2 regions of the Streptomyces sp. NPDC102467 genome follow, and region 1 is predicted to be linked to the other one. Evidence: riboswitches for the same ligand, from Rfam matches in the RefSeq annotation. Region 1 holds a riboswitch; the other holds the start of a gene.
The links. Region 1 has a riboswitch for thiamine pyrophosphate ahead of ACIREE_RS25525 (purine-cytosine permease family protein). Riboswitches for the same ligand answer to the same signal wherever they lie in the genome.
Positions count from the first base shown of each region.

Region 2: another riboswitch for thiamine pyrophosphate. It lies ahead of thiC (phosphomethylpyrimidine synthase ThiC); the one in region 1 lies ahead of ACIREE_RS25525 (purine-cytosine permease family protein).

Region 1 covers NZ_JBIWKA010000012.1:134,657-142,324, forward strand. Annotated here, with positions in the region: gene ACIREE_RS25505 (alanine--tRNA ligase-related protein) at 39-1,232, shown strand; gene ACIREE_RS25510 (DUF4097 family beta strand repeat-containing protein) at 1,229-2,002, opposite strand; gene ACIREE_RS25515 (hypothetical protein) at 2,352-2,747, shown strand; gene ACIREE_RS25520 (aspartate/glutamate racemase family protein) at 2,821-3,522, opposite strand; TPP riboswitch at 3,624-3,724, shown strand; gene ACIREE_RS25525 (purine-cytosine permease family protein) at 3,716-5,128, shown strand; gene ACIREE_RS25530 (alpha/beta hydrolase) at 5,190-5,885, shown strand; gene ACIREE_RS25535 (class I SAM-dependent methyltransferase) at 5,982-6,881, shown strand; gene ACIREE_RS25540 (response regulator transcription factor) at 6,912-7,634, shown strand; gene ACIREE_RS25545 (sensor histidine kinase) at 7,621-7,668, shown strand, end outside.
Region 2 covers NZ_JBIWKA010000008.1:225,750-233,417, forward strand. Annotated here, with positions in the region: gene ACIREE_RS18710 (metallophosphoesterase) at 146-1,213, shown strand; gene ACIREE_RS18715 (hypothetical protein) at 1,397-2,278, shown strand; gene ACIREE_RS18720 (hypothetical protein) at 2,564-3,772, opposite strand; gene thiC (phosphomethylpyrimidine synthase ThiC) at 4,072-5,910, opposite strand; TPP riboswitch at 5,904-6,068, opposite strand; gene ACIREE_RS18730 (YibE/F family protein) at 6,140-7,513, shown strand; gene ACIREE_RS18735 (SsgA family sporulation/cell division regulator) at 7,588-7,668, opposite strand, start outside.

The DNA of each region.
Region 1 (7,668 bases):
CCGGTGCCTCCCCGCGCAGTCGCGAAGGAGCCACCCCCATGAACACCGAAGACGTCATCCGAACGTTCGTCGAGTACTACGAGGAGCGCGGCCACCACCGCATCAGCGGATCCACGCTGCTCCCGCCGCCCGGCGACCCCGTCCTCTTCACCACGTCCGGCATGCACCCCCTCACCCCGTACCTGGAGGGCCGGCCGCACGAGCTGGGGAGGCGGCTGGTCAACGTGCAGCGCTGTCTGCGGACCACCGACCTGGAGGAGGTCGGCGACCCCACCCATCTGACGGTCTTCGAGATGCTCGGCACCTGGTCGCTCGGCGACTACGAAGGCCCCCAGAGCCTCGACTGGGGATACGGGCTGCTCACCGAAGGGTTCGGCGTCGATCCTGGCCTGATCCACGCCACCGTCTTCGGCGGCGACGAGCAGGTGGGCCCGGACACGGCCGCCGAGCAGATGTGGCAGCGGCACGGGGTTCCGGTGGAACGCACCGTCGAGGACAACTGGTGGTCCAACGGGCCGACCGGCCCGTGCGGCCCCGACTCGGAGATCTTCATCTGGACCGGTGACACACCGCCGCAGTCGACGCCCACCCGCGACGACCGCTGGGTCGAGGTGTGGAACCACGTGATGATGCGGCACCGCCGCCTTCCCGACGGATCGCTGGTGCCCCTGCCGCAGCGCAACGTCGACACCGGGCTCGGCCTGGAGCGGCTGGCCTCACTGCTCCAGGGCAAGAACTCGGTGTTCGAGGGCGACGTCTTCACCCCGTGGCGCCGCCGGGTGCCCGGCCTGTGGGACCTCGACGAACCGTCATTGCGCCTCGTCTGCGATCACCTGCGCTCGGCCGTGGTGGTGATCGGGGACGGCGTGCGGCCGGGCAACACGGGCCGCGGCTATGTGCTGCGACGACTGGTGCGCCGCGCCCTGACGGTCCTGTGGCGTGACGACCCCTCGCGTCAACTCGGCGATCTCCCGGCCGAGTTGGTGTCGCACACGCTGGACCACTTCCGTCAGACCACGGACCCGGACGAGGTGCGCAGGGTGCTCCTCGACGAGGAACGCCGGTTCGGCGGGCTGCTCCGGCGGGGGCGGCAGGTGCTCGCCCGTCCTCGCTTCCAGGGCACGCTGGACGAAGAGGACCTGCACTATCTGCACGACACGCACGGTCTGCCCCGGGAACTGGTGCTGAGCCTGCGGCCCCGGCCCGAGCCGGAGATTTCGGAGATGTCCTAGTCGCGGGCGGCCCGCACGTCGCCGTTCACCGTGGTGAGTTCCATGGTCCGGTCGGTCTGGCCGGACCGGCCGGTGTTCTCGCCACCGTCCGGGACCGTGATCATCGGACGGCCGTTGTCCGTGGCCGCGGTCACCCGGTAGGCGGGAGAGTCGTGCGGAACGGAGACGTCCACCGAGCCGTTGACGGTCCGCGCGGAGAGCCGGCGCGGGGCGGTGGCGGAGCCGAGTGTGACGTCGCCGTTGACCGTACGGGCCCGCAGTGCCGCGGCGTGTACGGCTGTCGCGCGCACCGAGCCGTTGCGGGTGACGAGCCGCACCGTGGCGTCGCCCCGGCCCGAACCGGCCAACGCCACATCGCCGTTGACGGTGGTCAGGTCGAGAGGGCCGCTCACTCCGGCGACGTCGATGCCGGCGTTGCGGGCGGTGACCGTCACGGACGTGCCGGCGGGGACGTCGATCTCCGGCATGCGGGGGCACTCCCGGTCCGGATGGTCGCGGCCCTTGCACGACAGATCCAGGACCTGGGTACGGCCCTGCCGGGACCAGTGATGGGCCACCGCCGGGTCGACGCCCACCTGGTCGTCGTCCGCGGGCCGCAGGCGCACCCCGTTGTCCGTGGTGATGGTCAGCCGTAGGTTCGAAGCCGCAGACCCGGCACCGTCCGCGGGCGTTCGACCGTCGCCGCCGGCCCCGCCGCACGCCGCCAGGAGAGGGATCGTCGCCAGCCCGACGGCCACGTACCGGGCAGATCTCTTCGTCGCTGCCTTCATGCCGCTCGATTGCCCCGTACCGCGCCCGGCAAGCCCACCGAGCGACGGGCGCGGTGGGCTCACCGCAACAACCCGTGAAGGACCCCGCTCTCCGCCGGATCGGCGGAGAGCGGGGCGGCGAGCTCACTGCCGAACCCTCCCGGGAAGGACTCGGGCGTAAGCCGCCGCCGCACGAAGTCCCCTGCACGGTGCGGACGAAACGTGGGAAGCCGCTTTTGTCGCCTCTTGGTGCTGCTGTTCACCGATATCCGGCCCGAAGGAAGGGGAGGCGTGCCTCGCCGGGCCCTGGGTAGGCGCACCGCACACGGGCTGCGACAGGTGCGCGGCCCGCAGGGCTGAGGGGTCGAGGATGGAGCGAGCGCGGGCGAGTTTCCCGGCGCGTTGGGAAGCCGGGGGCGTCCTGGTCGTCGAGGTCGTCGGAGAGTTCGACGGCGTCGCCGCCACCGAACTGTGCGGCCTGCTGGCGCGCATGACAGGCACCGGGCAGCGGCTTTTCGTGGTCGACTTCGGGGGAGCCGGGCGCTGTGAGCCCGGCGGGGTCCGGCAGTTCGTCCGGACGAGCCTGGACGCGGAGGCGTTGCCGGACGAAGGCTTCCTGGCCGTCGTCGCGAGCCCCGCCACGCGCCCCGCGCTGCACGCCGAGGGCGCGGGCCGGCTTGCGGGCGGCCTGCACGACACCGTCACGGACGCCATCGAGGCCTGCTGGGCCTCGGCTCCGGAAGAGCTGGGGGAGCCGGCTTCCTGAACCGGGAGACACCGGCCGTCCGTACGGACAGGGTTTTGCCCCGGGGCCGCCGGGGCCGTTCAAGGACAGGAGCTCAGGGCGCGCCGTCGCCCGACGCGGCCCGCACGGCGGCTTCGGCGTGCAGCCGTGCCGTGGGGAACACGGGGACCGGACTGTCCCCGGCACCGATCAGCAGCTCGATCTCGGTACAGCCCAGGACGATCCCCTCAGCGCCGGCGTCGACGAGCCGGGCGATGACGTCCTGGTACGCGACGCGTGACGCGTCGAGCACCTCGCCGAGGCACAACTCCTCGTAGATCACCCGGTGGACGAGCGCCCGCCCGGCGTCGTCGGGGACGAGCACGTCGAGCCCGCCCTGTTCGAGGCGGCCGCGGTAGAACTCCTGCTCCATCGTGAACGCGGTGCCGAGCAGGCCGACCCGCTGGACACCGGCCGCGCGTACGGCGTCGGCCGTCGCGTCGGCCAGATGGATCAGGGGGACGGCCGTGGCCGCCTGCACCTGATCGGCGACCTTGTGCATCGTGTTGGTGCACAGGAGCAGCAGGTCGGCGCCGGCCGCCTCCAGGGACCTGGCGGCCGCGGCGAGAATCTCACCGGCCTGCTCCCAGCCGCCCTCGATCTGCAACCGCTCGATCTCCGCGAAGTCCACGGAGTACACCACGCATCGCGCCGAGTGCAGTCCGCCCAACCGCTCCCGGGTCAGCTCGTTCAGCAGCCGGTAGTACTCCGCGGTCGACTCCCAGCTCATTCCGCCGATCAACCCGATGGTCTTCATCGCACGACCCTATGCGCGGCGGCGGGAAGCCCGCACGCAGAGCCCGCACGAGGGGGCGCCGCCACCGCACACCGACGGAGCGGCTACTGTTCGCACCGGTACTGCCCGACACGGGGTGCCCCGCGACAGCGACGGGGCTGAGATCACACCCGTAGAACCTGAACCAGTTAACACTGGCGGAGGGATGTCAGCGATGTCGATGTCGCACGCTTCCACGGACCCGCGAGCCGCCGAGCGGCACGGCGCGGGCGCCTTCGACGGGCGGATGCCCGCCGCGCCGGGGGACTGGCGGCCGGAAGCGCGGGGGATCGCCCCCGTCCCGGAGGACCACCGGTACGGCGGCGCCGGACGGCTCTTCACCGTGTGGTTCGCGCCGAACCTGACGATGAGCGGAGTCTTCACCGGTACGGTCGGCGTCGCTCTGGGCCTGGACTTCGCCACCGCGCTGGCCGCCGTGGTCCTGGGTACCCTGCTCGGCGCCGTGCCCACCGCGTACCTCGGCACGTGGGGCAGCCGCACCGGGGCGGGCCAACTGCCCCTGGCGAGGCTGGCGTTCGGCCGGGCAGTCGTGGTACCCGGCGTTCTGCAATGGCTGTCGTCCATCGCCTGGGACGCGCTCATCGGCCTGTTCGGCGGAGACGCGCTCGCCCGGCTCTGCGGCTGGCCGTTCTGGCTGGGGGCACTGGTGATGATGGCCGCCCAGGGTGCGTTCGGCGCGCTGGGCTATGAGGCGATCCACCGCCTGCAGAAGTGGATGACGGCCGTCCTCGCGGTCGCCTTCTGGGCCCTGGCGCTGCGTCTGGCGCACGCCGGCGTCACCCCCGCGGGCCACGGGAGCGCGCAGGGCGCCGACCGTCTCGGCGCGTTCGCCCTGACGACCACCATCGCGCTGAGTCTGGCCATCTCCTGGGCGCCGTACGCCAGCGACTTCAGCCGCTACCTGCCACGCGCCACCTCTCGGGCCCGCATGTTCTGGTGCACGCTGGCGGGCGTCGTCGTCTCCTTCACCGCCGTGCAGGCGCTCGGACTCTGGGGCGCTTCGGTCTTCACCGACCAGACCGCGCAGGGCGTCGACACGCTGCTCGGCGGCGGGGTGATCGGCTCCCTCGGGCTCCTCGCCGTGGCGCTGGCCGCGCTGTGCAGCAACGCGATGAACGACTACAGCGGTTCACTGGCTCTCCAGGTGATCGGCGCCCGCCTGCCACGCCCGCTCGCCGCCGGACTCGCCGCGCTCCTCGGGTACCCGCTGGTGCTGTGGATGCATGCCGCCGACACCGCCGCCCGCTTCCAGAACGTCCTCCTGTTCGTGGGGTACTGGATCCCCGGCTTCGTCGCGGTCGTCCTCGTCGACTGGCTGGCCCGGGCCCGCGCGCGACGCGGCGCCCCCCTCGACCTCGCTGAGGAGCAGAGGCGTCAACAGCCGCTCCTGCCCGCCCTGTTGGCGTTCCTTGCGGCGTTCGCCGCCACTGTCCCGTTCATGAACACGAGCCTCTACGTCGGCCCCGTGGCCGAAGCGCTCCACGGCGCGGACCTCGGCTACTACGTCGCTTTCGGCACCGCGCTCGTCGTCTACGCGCCGATCAGGCTGCGGCGAGCGGTGGTTTGAGCCGTTCTGCTGTCGGCCAAGTCGGTCGCGGCTTCCACGGCCCGGTCGGCACGCTCGTCCCATGCAGCCGGTCTTCGTCCTCGTACACAGTCCGTCGGTGGGCCCCTCGACCTGGCACCCCGTGGCCGCGCAGCTGACCGCGGCGGGATACCGGGTACGGGTGCCGTCCCTGGTGCACGTCGGCGCGGGGGCGCCGCCGTTCTGGCCCGGCGTCGTCGATGCCGTCCGCGACGATCTGCGGCAGCTCCCCGCCGCCGACCCCGTCGTGCTGGTGGCGCACAGCAACGCGGGCCTGTTCCTCCCGGCGATCCGCTCGGGCCTCGACCGCCGCGTGACCGGCTCGATCTTCGTCGACGCGGCGCTGCCGGCCCGGACCGGGCCGACCCCGGTCGCCTCGCCCGAACTGCTGGAGTTTCTCCGCCCCAAGGCGGTGAACGGCAGGCTGCCGCGCTGGACCGACTGGTGGGACGAGGCGGACGTTGCCCCCATGTTCGCCGATCCGGCGGTACGGCGGACGGTCGTCGAGGAGCAGCCCATGCTGCCGCTGTCCTACTACGAGCAGCACATCCCGGTCCCCGACTGCTGGGACGACCACCCGTGCTCCTACCTCCTGTTCGGCCCGCCGTACGAGGACCTGGCCGCCGAAGCGCGCGACCGCGGCTGGCGTGTGGCCCACCAGCCCGGCGCCCACCTGCACCAGCTGGTCGACCCTGCCGGAACGGCCGGGCACCTCGTCGAGCTCGCCGGCACGTCGTGACCCGGACTTTGCGCGCCGGGCCTCAGGCAGGGGAACCTTCTTGCGTTATAAGCAAAATATTATGCGTTGCGGGCGTACGTACGTACCGTTGATCTCATGACGCACCACGTATCCGCAGGTCACGACCGTGATTCCCACGCCCACGCCCACGGCATGGAACAGCCCCCGGACGACCTCGTCGAGATCCTGGACCTCGATGCGGAGATGTTCGCGCCCTACCTCGACTCCGTGCACCGCAAGATCGCGGACCTGTCGGAAGGCGGCGTCCGGCACATCGTGGACCTCGGCGCCGGCAGCGGTACCGGCACCTTCGCCCTGCTGCGGCAGTTCCCCGACGCCCGGGTCACCGCCGTCGACAGCTCCGCCCCCATGCTGGAACAGCTGACCCGGACCGCCGCCGGCAAGAACCTCGCCGCGCGCGTGCACCCGGTGCGGGCCGACGCGGGGAAGAGCCTCCCGGGCGTCAGCGACGCGGATCTCGTCTGGGCCTCGGCCTCCCTGCACCACCTGGACGACCCCGCCGCGGCCATGGACGTCATCTTCGCCGCGCTGCGCCCCGGCGGGCTCCTCGCCGTCGCCGAGCTGGACGGGATGCCCTACTTCCTGCCCGACGACGCGGTGCCCGACCGGCCGGGCCTGGAAGCCCGATGCCGTACGGCGCTCACTTCGCTCCACGCCGAACAGGTGCCCCACCTGGGATCCGACTGGGGCACCAGACTGGCGGCGGCCGGTTTCGACATCGCGTACGAACAGACCGGGCAACTGCGCCCGGCCGCCGCCGACAGCCCGCTGCGCGAGAGAGCCGGACGCTATGCGTACCTCACCCTGCGCCGCATCCGCGACGCTGTCGACGGCCTCGTCGAAGCCGCCGACCTCAAGGCGCTCGACACCCTCCTGGACGGCGGCGCGCAGGACGTGCGCCACCGCGCCGACCTCGAGGTGCGCTCGACGCGACAGCTGTGGATCGCCCGCCGCCCCGCCGGAGCCGGTTCCTGACCGCAGCGCGTCTCGCTTACGCTCTGCGAGGTGTGCGCAAATGTCATGGTCGCCGAAGACGACGAGAAACAGGCCGAATTGGTCCGCCGCTATCTGGAGCGGGAAGGCCACGCCGTCACCGTCGTACGGGACGGGCGGCAGGCCATCGAGGAGATCCGGTACAGGGAACCCGACCTCCTCGTCCTCGATGTGATGATGCCCCGGGCCGACGGCCTGGACGTGGTGCGGGTGCTGCGGGCGGAGGCGCGGGAGATTCCGGTGCTGATGCTGACGGCCCGCAGCACCGAGGACGATCTGCTGCTCGGCCTCGATCTGGGGGCCGACGACTACATGACGAAGCCGTACAGCCCGCGCGAGTTGATGGCCCGGGTCCGTACCTTGTTGCGCCGCACCCACCGCGGCGGTCATGCCGCGCCCGGCTCCCCGGAGTTCAGGGTCGGCTCGCTGGTCGTCGATCCCGACCGGCACGAGGTGTCGGTCGACGGTGCCTCGGTGGAGTGCACGCCGGGCGAGTTCCGGCTGCTCGCGGCGATGGCCGCCGAACCCGGCCGGGTCTTCAGCCGTCAGCTGCTCCTCGCCGAACTGCACGGATTCGACCGGTACATAGGCGACCGCACGGTCGACGTGCACGTCATGAACCTCCGCAAGAAGATCGAACCGGAACCGCGCCGCCCGGTCCGCCTGCTCACCGTGTTCGGCGTCGGCTACAAGCTGATGGACCCGGCGAAGGGCGCCCGCGATGCGTCGGCGTAGGACTGCCGCCGACCGGCCGCCGTTGCGCAAGAGC
Region 2 (7,668 bases), on a different contig from region 1:
GTGAACAGCCGCCCGTCACCGATTCACCACCCCTGGTGCATCACACAGCGCGAGCCGCATTCCTATGATGGGCGCACGACACCGCGGGCCGCTGCGACCAGGCAGTCCGATCCGGTGCACAGGCGGCGCAATGGTGGAGGGGTCGATGACTCAGGGGGCCGGTCAGGGACCCGCAGCGCGCACGGAGACGCTGCGTGACTTCCGCGTTCCCGCGTACGTCCATGACGTACCGGCGAACGTGCTGCCCACCGATCCTGTTCCCGGTCCCCCCGAACCAGCGGGTTTCCCCGACGGCTACACGCCGACGGAGCGCGACCTGCCGGTCATCAACCGGGGAGACACGGTGCAGGTGGAGGCCGCTCAGGTAGCGCCCCGGCAGAGCGACGAGATGGGCCCGCTGTTCGTCGTCGGCGACGTGCACGGCTACCTCGACGAGCTGCTCGCGGCGCTCCACGCGAAGGGCCTGGTCGACGCCGAGGGCACCTGGGCGGCGGGCAACGCACGCCTGTGGTTCCTCGGCGACTTCACCGACCGCGGCCCCGACGGGATCGGCGTCATCGACCTCGTGATGCGGCTGAGCGCAGAAGCGGCCGCGGCGGGCGGCTACTGCAAGGCGCTCATGGGCAACCACGAGCTGCTGCTGCTCGGCGCGAAGCGGTTCGGCGACACCCCCGTCAACTCCGGCGCCGGCACCGCCACCTTCCAGGCGGCCTGGTTGCTCAACGGCGGCCAGAAGTCCGACATGGACCGCCTCCAGGACGTACATCTGCAGTGGATGTCCCGGCTCGACGCGATCGAGATCGAGGACGACCACCTGCTCATGCACTCCGACACCACGGCCTACCTCGACTACGGCGACTCCATCGAGGCGGTCAACGACACGATCCGCGAGACGCTCACGCGCAACGACGCGGACGAGTGCTGGGATCTGTTCCGCAAGCTGACCAAGCGCTTCGCGTTCCGGGACGAGGAGTCGGGCCCCGGAGCCGTACGCGAACTCCTCGGCGCCTACGGGGGCTCGCGCGTCGTGCACGGCCACAGCCCGATCCCGTACCTGCTGGGCGATGTCGGCACCGAGGACGCCGACGGCGAGGACAGCGGGCCCGTCGTCGAGGGGCCTCATGTGTACGCGGGCGGTCTGGCCATCGCCATGGACGGCGGAGTGACCATGGCCGGAAAACTGCTGGTCCAGCAACTCCCCATGGATACCTGACAGTTCATCGGGCAGGCGGGGTAAGCGGAGGATCCGACAGGGCGCAGGGGCAATTTCCGGAAACCCCCTGTCACCGCGTGCCGTGACCGCTCTACCATCGGCTTATCCGTAGCAGGCTCCCCTCCGTTTCTGCCCGACGGCTCGTAACCATGCGAGCCACCAAGCCCTACGGAGCATCGGGGGATGCACATGAACAGCGCTCCGCATTTGCTGAACGAGGACCGCCCCGAGTTCGAGCGGGTCCTCGATGAAGCGCTGCGTACCGCACCGAACCAACCTGATCTCGCCACAGTGGGCCAGCGGCTCAACCCCGAACAACTGCGCACCATGGCGCTCGGCGCCGCCGCGTTGATCAATACGGCGGCCGCCACGGAATACGAGCACTACGTCAAGGTCCGCGAGGAACTGCGTACCGCCCCGCGGCCCGTCCGTCCGCTACGTGAAGGAGGCACCGCCGGCCCGGCCGAGTCCGGCGGCGGCAGTTCCATGGGCTTCGCCGCCGCCGTGGGCGAGGTCGCGGAGACCACGGGACCCGGTGTCGCCGCGGTCGCCGTCGTGCTCGCCCCGGTCCTCGCCGGGACCGCGGCCGCGATCTTCCTGCTGGTCGGCTTCATCCTGAAGATGCTCAACCCGCCACCGGACTTCGCCGACACCCTGCTGTCGGTCGGCTGGGTCTTCGGTGCGCTCGCCGCGGCACTCATCCTCGTCGCGGCGGTCTGCCTGCTCCTGACGGCTCTGCGCAACGGCTCGACCTCGCTCCAGGCAAGCGCCCACGGCGAGGCCAACGAGGAGGTCGCGCGGGCCAGAGACGCCTGGGGCGATGTGCTCCTCGAGCGCGGCATCCAGCCGTTCCTGCGGGACGCCCTGGCGGGCCCGCCAGGGGGCGGGAGCCCACTCGGCGGCCGAAGGGGCGGCTCCGGCGGCCGCATGCCCCACCTCGGCTACAACAGGCCGGGGTTCAGCAGCCCCGACGGCGGCGGTACCGCCACGGGACAGCGCGCCGGCTTCTCCAGCCCGGACTTCACGAGCCCGGACTTCGGTGGCCCCGAGCACCAGCCCGACTGACGCTCGGCGGGGCACAGGGCCGTGACCTCGGCTCGGGGCGGACTGCAGGGGCCCCGAGCCTTGGGTCAGGCGCGTACGCCGGTCAGTCGGCGAGCGGCAGACAGACGCGGTTGCCCGCCTCGGCGAACTCCTTCGACTTCTGCTCCATGCCCGCCTCGACCTCGTCCTTCGTCGCGCCGTCTCACGCCGGATGTCGTGCGAGATCTTCATGGAGCAGAGCAGCACTCCAGAGCTGCCGACCTGCACTTGCGTGTACTGCCAAGGTGCTGTCGCAATGCGGCGTCCCTACGAGGAGGCCTCAACGGACACGCTCTGCGATGTCGCCGACTGGAAGTTGGTGTCTTCGGCGAAGACGGCTCGGTACGAGCCAGCCGTACTCCGGTCGATATCCGCTGCGAATTCGTAGCCGCTGCCTCCCCAGAAGGCCTCGTCCGTGGCAACGGTCGTCCACTCGGAGCCGTCGGGCGAATACTGAATATCAACAAGGATCGTGGCCGGGCTCCACCCGTCGGGGAAATCGATGAGTCCCTCGGTGTGAACCTGACCCGTGTCCGAGCGACTGGCGGTGAAGGCCGTGAACTTCGAAGCCCTGTGCACATGCACGACGGCGCTGGTGCCTGTCGAGGCCTGGAGGAACGGGTCGTCGTCGGTGTTCAGCGCCATCTGGAAGTAGCCGCCCTGCCAGGGCGTGTATTCCATGGTGAACGTGCCGTCGTCGGCGCTGGTGAACTGCCCCACACCATCTGTCGCGGAGTCATTGGGGCCGAAGAGGACACCGCCGGACCGTCCCGCCAGCGGTACCCATCCGTCGCCAGTCTTCTGCTCGACTTTGACGTTCAGCGTGACGGACTGGTTGAAATCGATGTCGGTTTTACTGACCGTCGCTATGAAACGAGTGGGAACCTGGTCGACGCCGATCTGTACGGGCTCCGACTCCCCGTACAGCACGCTAGGAGCGCCACCGCCCGCCCGGGAGACGGCCTGAATCGGGGCGGCATTGTCCAGTCGGACCGAGGTGCTGAAGTGACCGTTCTCCTCGGTAGGAACGGTGATCTGAGTCCAGTAGTCGACATCGATGTCGACCTGGCGTGCCGCCAAGGGCTTCACTTCACGCGTAGGCCACCGTCCATACAACGTCCCCTCGACCTGCACCTCGCGATGCTCGCGGTCGATCGATGTGCGGTCGACGCTCAGCTTGCCGAACTGTGCGACAACGTAATAGGCAAGGTCTCCGGCTGACTGCTGATGCACATGATCGCCGTTGACGTCCGTCACGTCCACGTCGATGCGATAGCTGCCGAGCTCGGGCAGCTTCAGCGGCCTTTTCGTGCGCCATACGCCATCCTGGGCCGTCCCGGAGAAAAGCCGGAAATCCTTCGACCCGACTTCGGCCACCTCAGCCTTCGTTGTGTACGAGATCAGATGAGCCGTGATCTTCTTGATGTCAGCTCCGGATCGAGCGCTGATCTGCAGGGTGCCCAAGTCCTCCGACACGCTTCCCGCATACCGGACCTCGAGTTGATCAGCAGCGTGCGAGGCTGTCGTCCCAACAAGGCTGAGCGCGGCCGCTGCCCCCGCCACCGTCACCCATCTGCATATTCTTCTCAACAACACCTTTGATCCCCACCCCTTGTCGATTGAATCTGGCAACCGCCTCCCGAGACGGCTCCGGTGAGGATCTTTATACCGGCCGTCACATCTGGGTGCACCGGCCTTTTGACGCAGGACTCCAACACGGAGCGGGCCCGCGCTCCTACGAGCGGGGCCCACTCGGTGGCCTTCCGTCGCCCGTCTCAGTCGGCCATGGGCAAATAGACTCGGTTACCGCTAGCCGCGAACTCCTTCGACTTCTGCAGCATCCCCGCAGCGACCTCCTCGGCCGACGCTCCCGCAGCCGCCGTGACGCCGATCTGCTCCATGCCCGCCTCGACCTCGTCCTTCGTCGCGCCGTGCTCACGCCGGATGTCGTGCGAGATCTTCATGGAGCAGAACTTCGGACCGCACATCGAGCAGAAGTGCGCGGTCTTCGCCGGTTCGGCGGGGAGCGTCTCGTCGTGGAACTCCCGTGCCGTGTCCGGGTCGAGGGCCAGATTGAACTGGTCCTCCCAGCGGAATTCGAAGCGGGCGTCGGAGAGCGCGTCGTCCCAGTCCTGCGCGCCGGGGTGCCCCTTCGCGAGGTCCGCCGCGTGGGCCGCGATCTTGTACGTGATGACGCCGGTCTTCACGTCGTCGCGGTTGGGCAGGCCCAGGTGCTCCTTGGGCGTGACGTAGCAGAGCATCGCCGTGCCCCACCAGGCGATCATCGCGGCGCCGATCCCGGACGTGATGTGGTCGTACGCGGGAGCGACGTCCGTGGTCAGCGGGCCGAGCGTGTAGAACGGTGCCTCCTCGCAGATCTCCTGCTGGAGGTCGATGTTTTCCTTGATCTTGTGCATCGGGACATGGCCCGGCCCCTCGATCATCGTCTGGACGCCGTGCCGCTTGGCGATGGAGTTGAGCTCGCCGAGCGTCCTGAGCTCCGCGAACTGCGCCTCGTCGTTGGCGTCCGCGATGGAACCGGGGCGCAGTCCGTCGCCGAGCGAGTACGTGACGTCGTACGCCGCGAGGATCTCGCACAGCTCCTCGAAGTGCTCGTAGAGGAAGCTCTCCTTGTGGTGCGCGAGGCACCACGCGGCCATGATCGAGCCGCCGCGCGAGACGATGCCGGTCTTGCGGTCGGCGGTCAGCGGGACGTACGGGAGGCGGACCCCGGCGTGGACGGTCATGTAGTCCACGCCCTGCTCGGCCTGTTCGACGACCGTGTCCTTGTAGATCTCCCAGGTCAGTTCCTCGGCCCTGCCGTCGACCTTTTCGAGGGCCTGGTAGAGCGGCACGGTGCCGATGGGGACGGGGGAGTTGCGCAGGACCCACTCCCGCGTGGTGTGGATGTTGCGGCCGGTGGAGAGATCCATGACCGTGTCGGCGCCCCAGCGGGTCGCCCACGTCATCTTGTCCACCTCTTCCTCGATGGACGAAGTGACCGCTGAGTTGCCGATGTTGGCGTTGACCTTCACCAGGAACCGCTTGCCAATGATCATTGGCTCGATCTCCGGGTGGTTCACGTTGGCGGGCAGGACCGCGCGGCCCGCAGCGATCTCCTCGCGTACGACCTCAGGCGCCACGTTCTCCCGAATGGCCACGTACTCCATCTCCGGGGTGATCTCGCCCCGCCTGGCGTACGCGAGTTGCGTCACGGGCTCGCCGCTCCTACCGCGTCGCGGCTGGCGCGGGCGGCCCGGGAAGACCGCGTCGAGGTTGCGCAGTCCGCCGCGCGGCGAAGTGTGCTTGATCCCGTCGTCCTCGGGGCGGGCGGGCCGGCCCGCGTACTCCTCTGTGTCGCCGCGGGCGATGATCCAGTTCTCACGGAGGGGCGCAAGGCCCCGGCGGACATCGGTGTCGATGGTCGGATCGGTGTACGGACCTGAGGTGTCGTACAGCGTGACGGCCTGGCCGTTGGTGAGGTGCACCTGGCGGACCGGCACCTGGAGGTCGGGGCGCGAGCCCTGGACATACCCCTTGTGCCATCCGGTGGACTTCCCGGCCTCCGGCTCAGAGCCGCTGGAGGCAGGCGTGCGTGCGTCCGTTGTGGTCATGTAGACCTACTCCCTACGCCGGCATTACCCGGTAACAGGTTCGGCGGTCGACGCAGCGATATTCGTCGTCGGTGCTCCACGCTGTTTCACGTGAAACACGCTGGGACGAAGGTCAGCGCCCTCTCAGCCCGGTGCTCCGAGCTCCCGCGTTTGCAAAGGTGCCTCCACGCTAGCGTCCCTTCGGACGCGTTGAACAGAGGGCCCCTGCCGTTCTTGCGATGATCGGGCGGTGACCACCACGCAACAGCCTCCGCCTACGCCGCCCCAACCACCGCACGGACCGGACCCGTCGGGCGCAGGGGGCGGCGACCACGGACACGGCCATTCCCACAACCACGGCCCCGCCGCGCCCGTCTCCCAGCACCTGCGCAAGGTCATCGCGGCGATCCTGGTGCCGTTCTCCGTCGCGGTCGTCGTCGGTCTCGCGGTGCTGTGGCCGGGAGGCGCACCGGCGCACGAACGCACCGGAGTCGGCTTCGACCGCCAGACCCAGCAGGCCACGGTCACCCGGGTCGAGAAGGTCGACTGCAAGTCCGTGAACGCCTCCGGCGACACCCCGACCGGCGACACCTCCACGGCCGAGGGCTCGTCCGCACAGCAACAAGCCACCGGCACCTGCGGCAAAGCGTCCATCAGGGTCGACACCGGCAAGGACAAGGGCCGCACGTTCACAGAGATCGTCCAGCCGGACTCCCCCCGGCAGCTGCACGAGGGCCAGGAGGTGATCGTCGCCTACGCGCCCGACGCCCCGGAGAATCTGCAGTATTCGGTCACCGACGTGAACCGCAAGTTCCCTATGGCGCTGCTCGCCGGGATCTTCGCCGTGGCCGTGGTCGTGGTGGGCCGCCTGCGGGGCGTCATGGCGCTGGTCGCGCTCGCGGTCAGCTTCATGGTGCTGACGTTCTTCATCCTCCCGGCGATCCTTCAGGGCTCGAACCCCCTGGTGGTGGCGGTCGTCGGAGCGAGCGCGATCATGCTGATCGCGCTGTACATGTGTCACGGCCTGTCGGCCCGGACCTCGGTCGCCGTCCTCGGCACCCTCGTATCGCTGCTGCTGATCGGCCTGTTGGGCTCGCTGTTCATCGGCTGGGCGGCGCTGACGGGCAACACGGACGACAACACCGGCCTGATCCACGGCCTGTACCCGCACATCGACATGAGCGGCCTGCTGCTCGCCGGCGTCATCATCGGCTCGCTCGGCGTCCTGGACGACGTGACGGTGACGCAGACGTCGGCCGTGTGGGAGCTGCACGCGGCCAATCCGACGATGGGCTGGCGCGGCCTGTACCGGGCGGGCATCCGGATCGGCCGCGACCACATCGCGTCCGTCGTCAACACCCTGGTCCTCGCGTACGCGGGCGCGGCGCTGCCCCTGCTGCTGCTCTTCTCGATCGCGCAGAGCAGCGTCGGAGACGTCGCCAACAGCGAGCTGGTGGCGGAGGAGATCGTGCGCACGCTGGTCGGCTCGATCGGCTTGGTGGCCTCGGTACCGGTGACCACCGCTCTTGCCGCGCTGGTGGTCTCCGCGGACCGGCCGGGCTCCCACGAACCGTCACAGGCCGCGCCGGGGCGCGGTGGCAGGGGGCGGCGACGCAAGCGCTGAGCGGCGCGGAACGGCTCGGGTGCACCGCGCTGCTGAAGCGTTACGTCAACTGCCCTGCCTGGCCCGTACGGCGGTCAGCCGGCGTTCTGCTCCTCGCCGAGGATCCGGTCCAGGGCCTCGTCGAGTTCGGCCTCGTAGTCGGCCAGGGCCTGCTC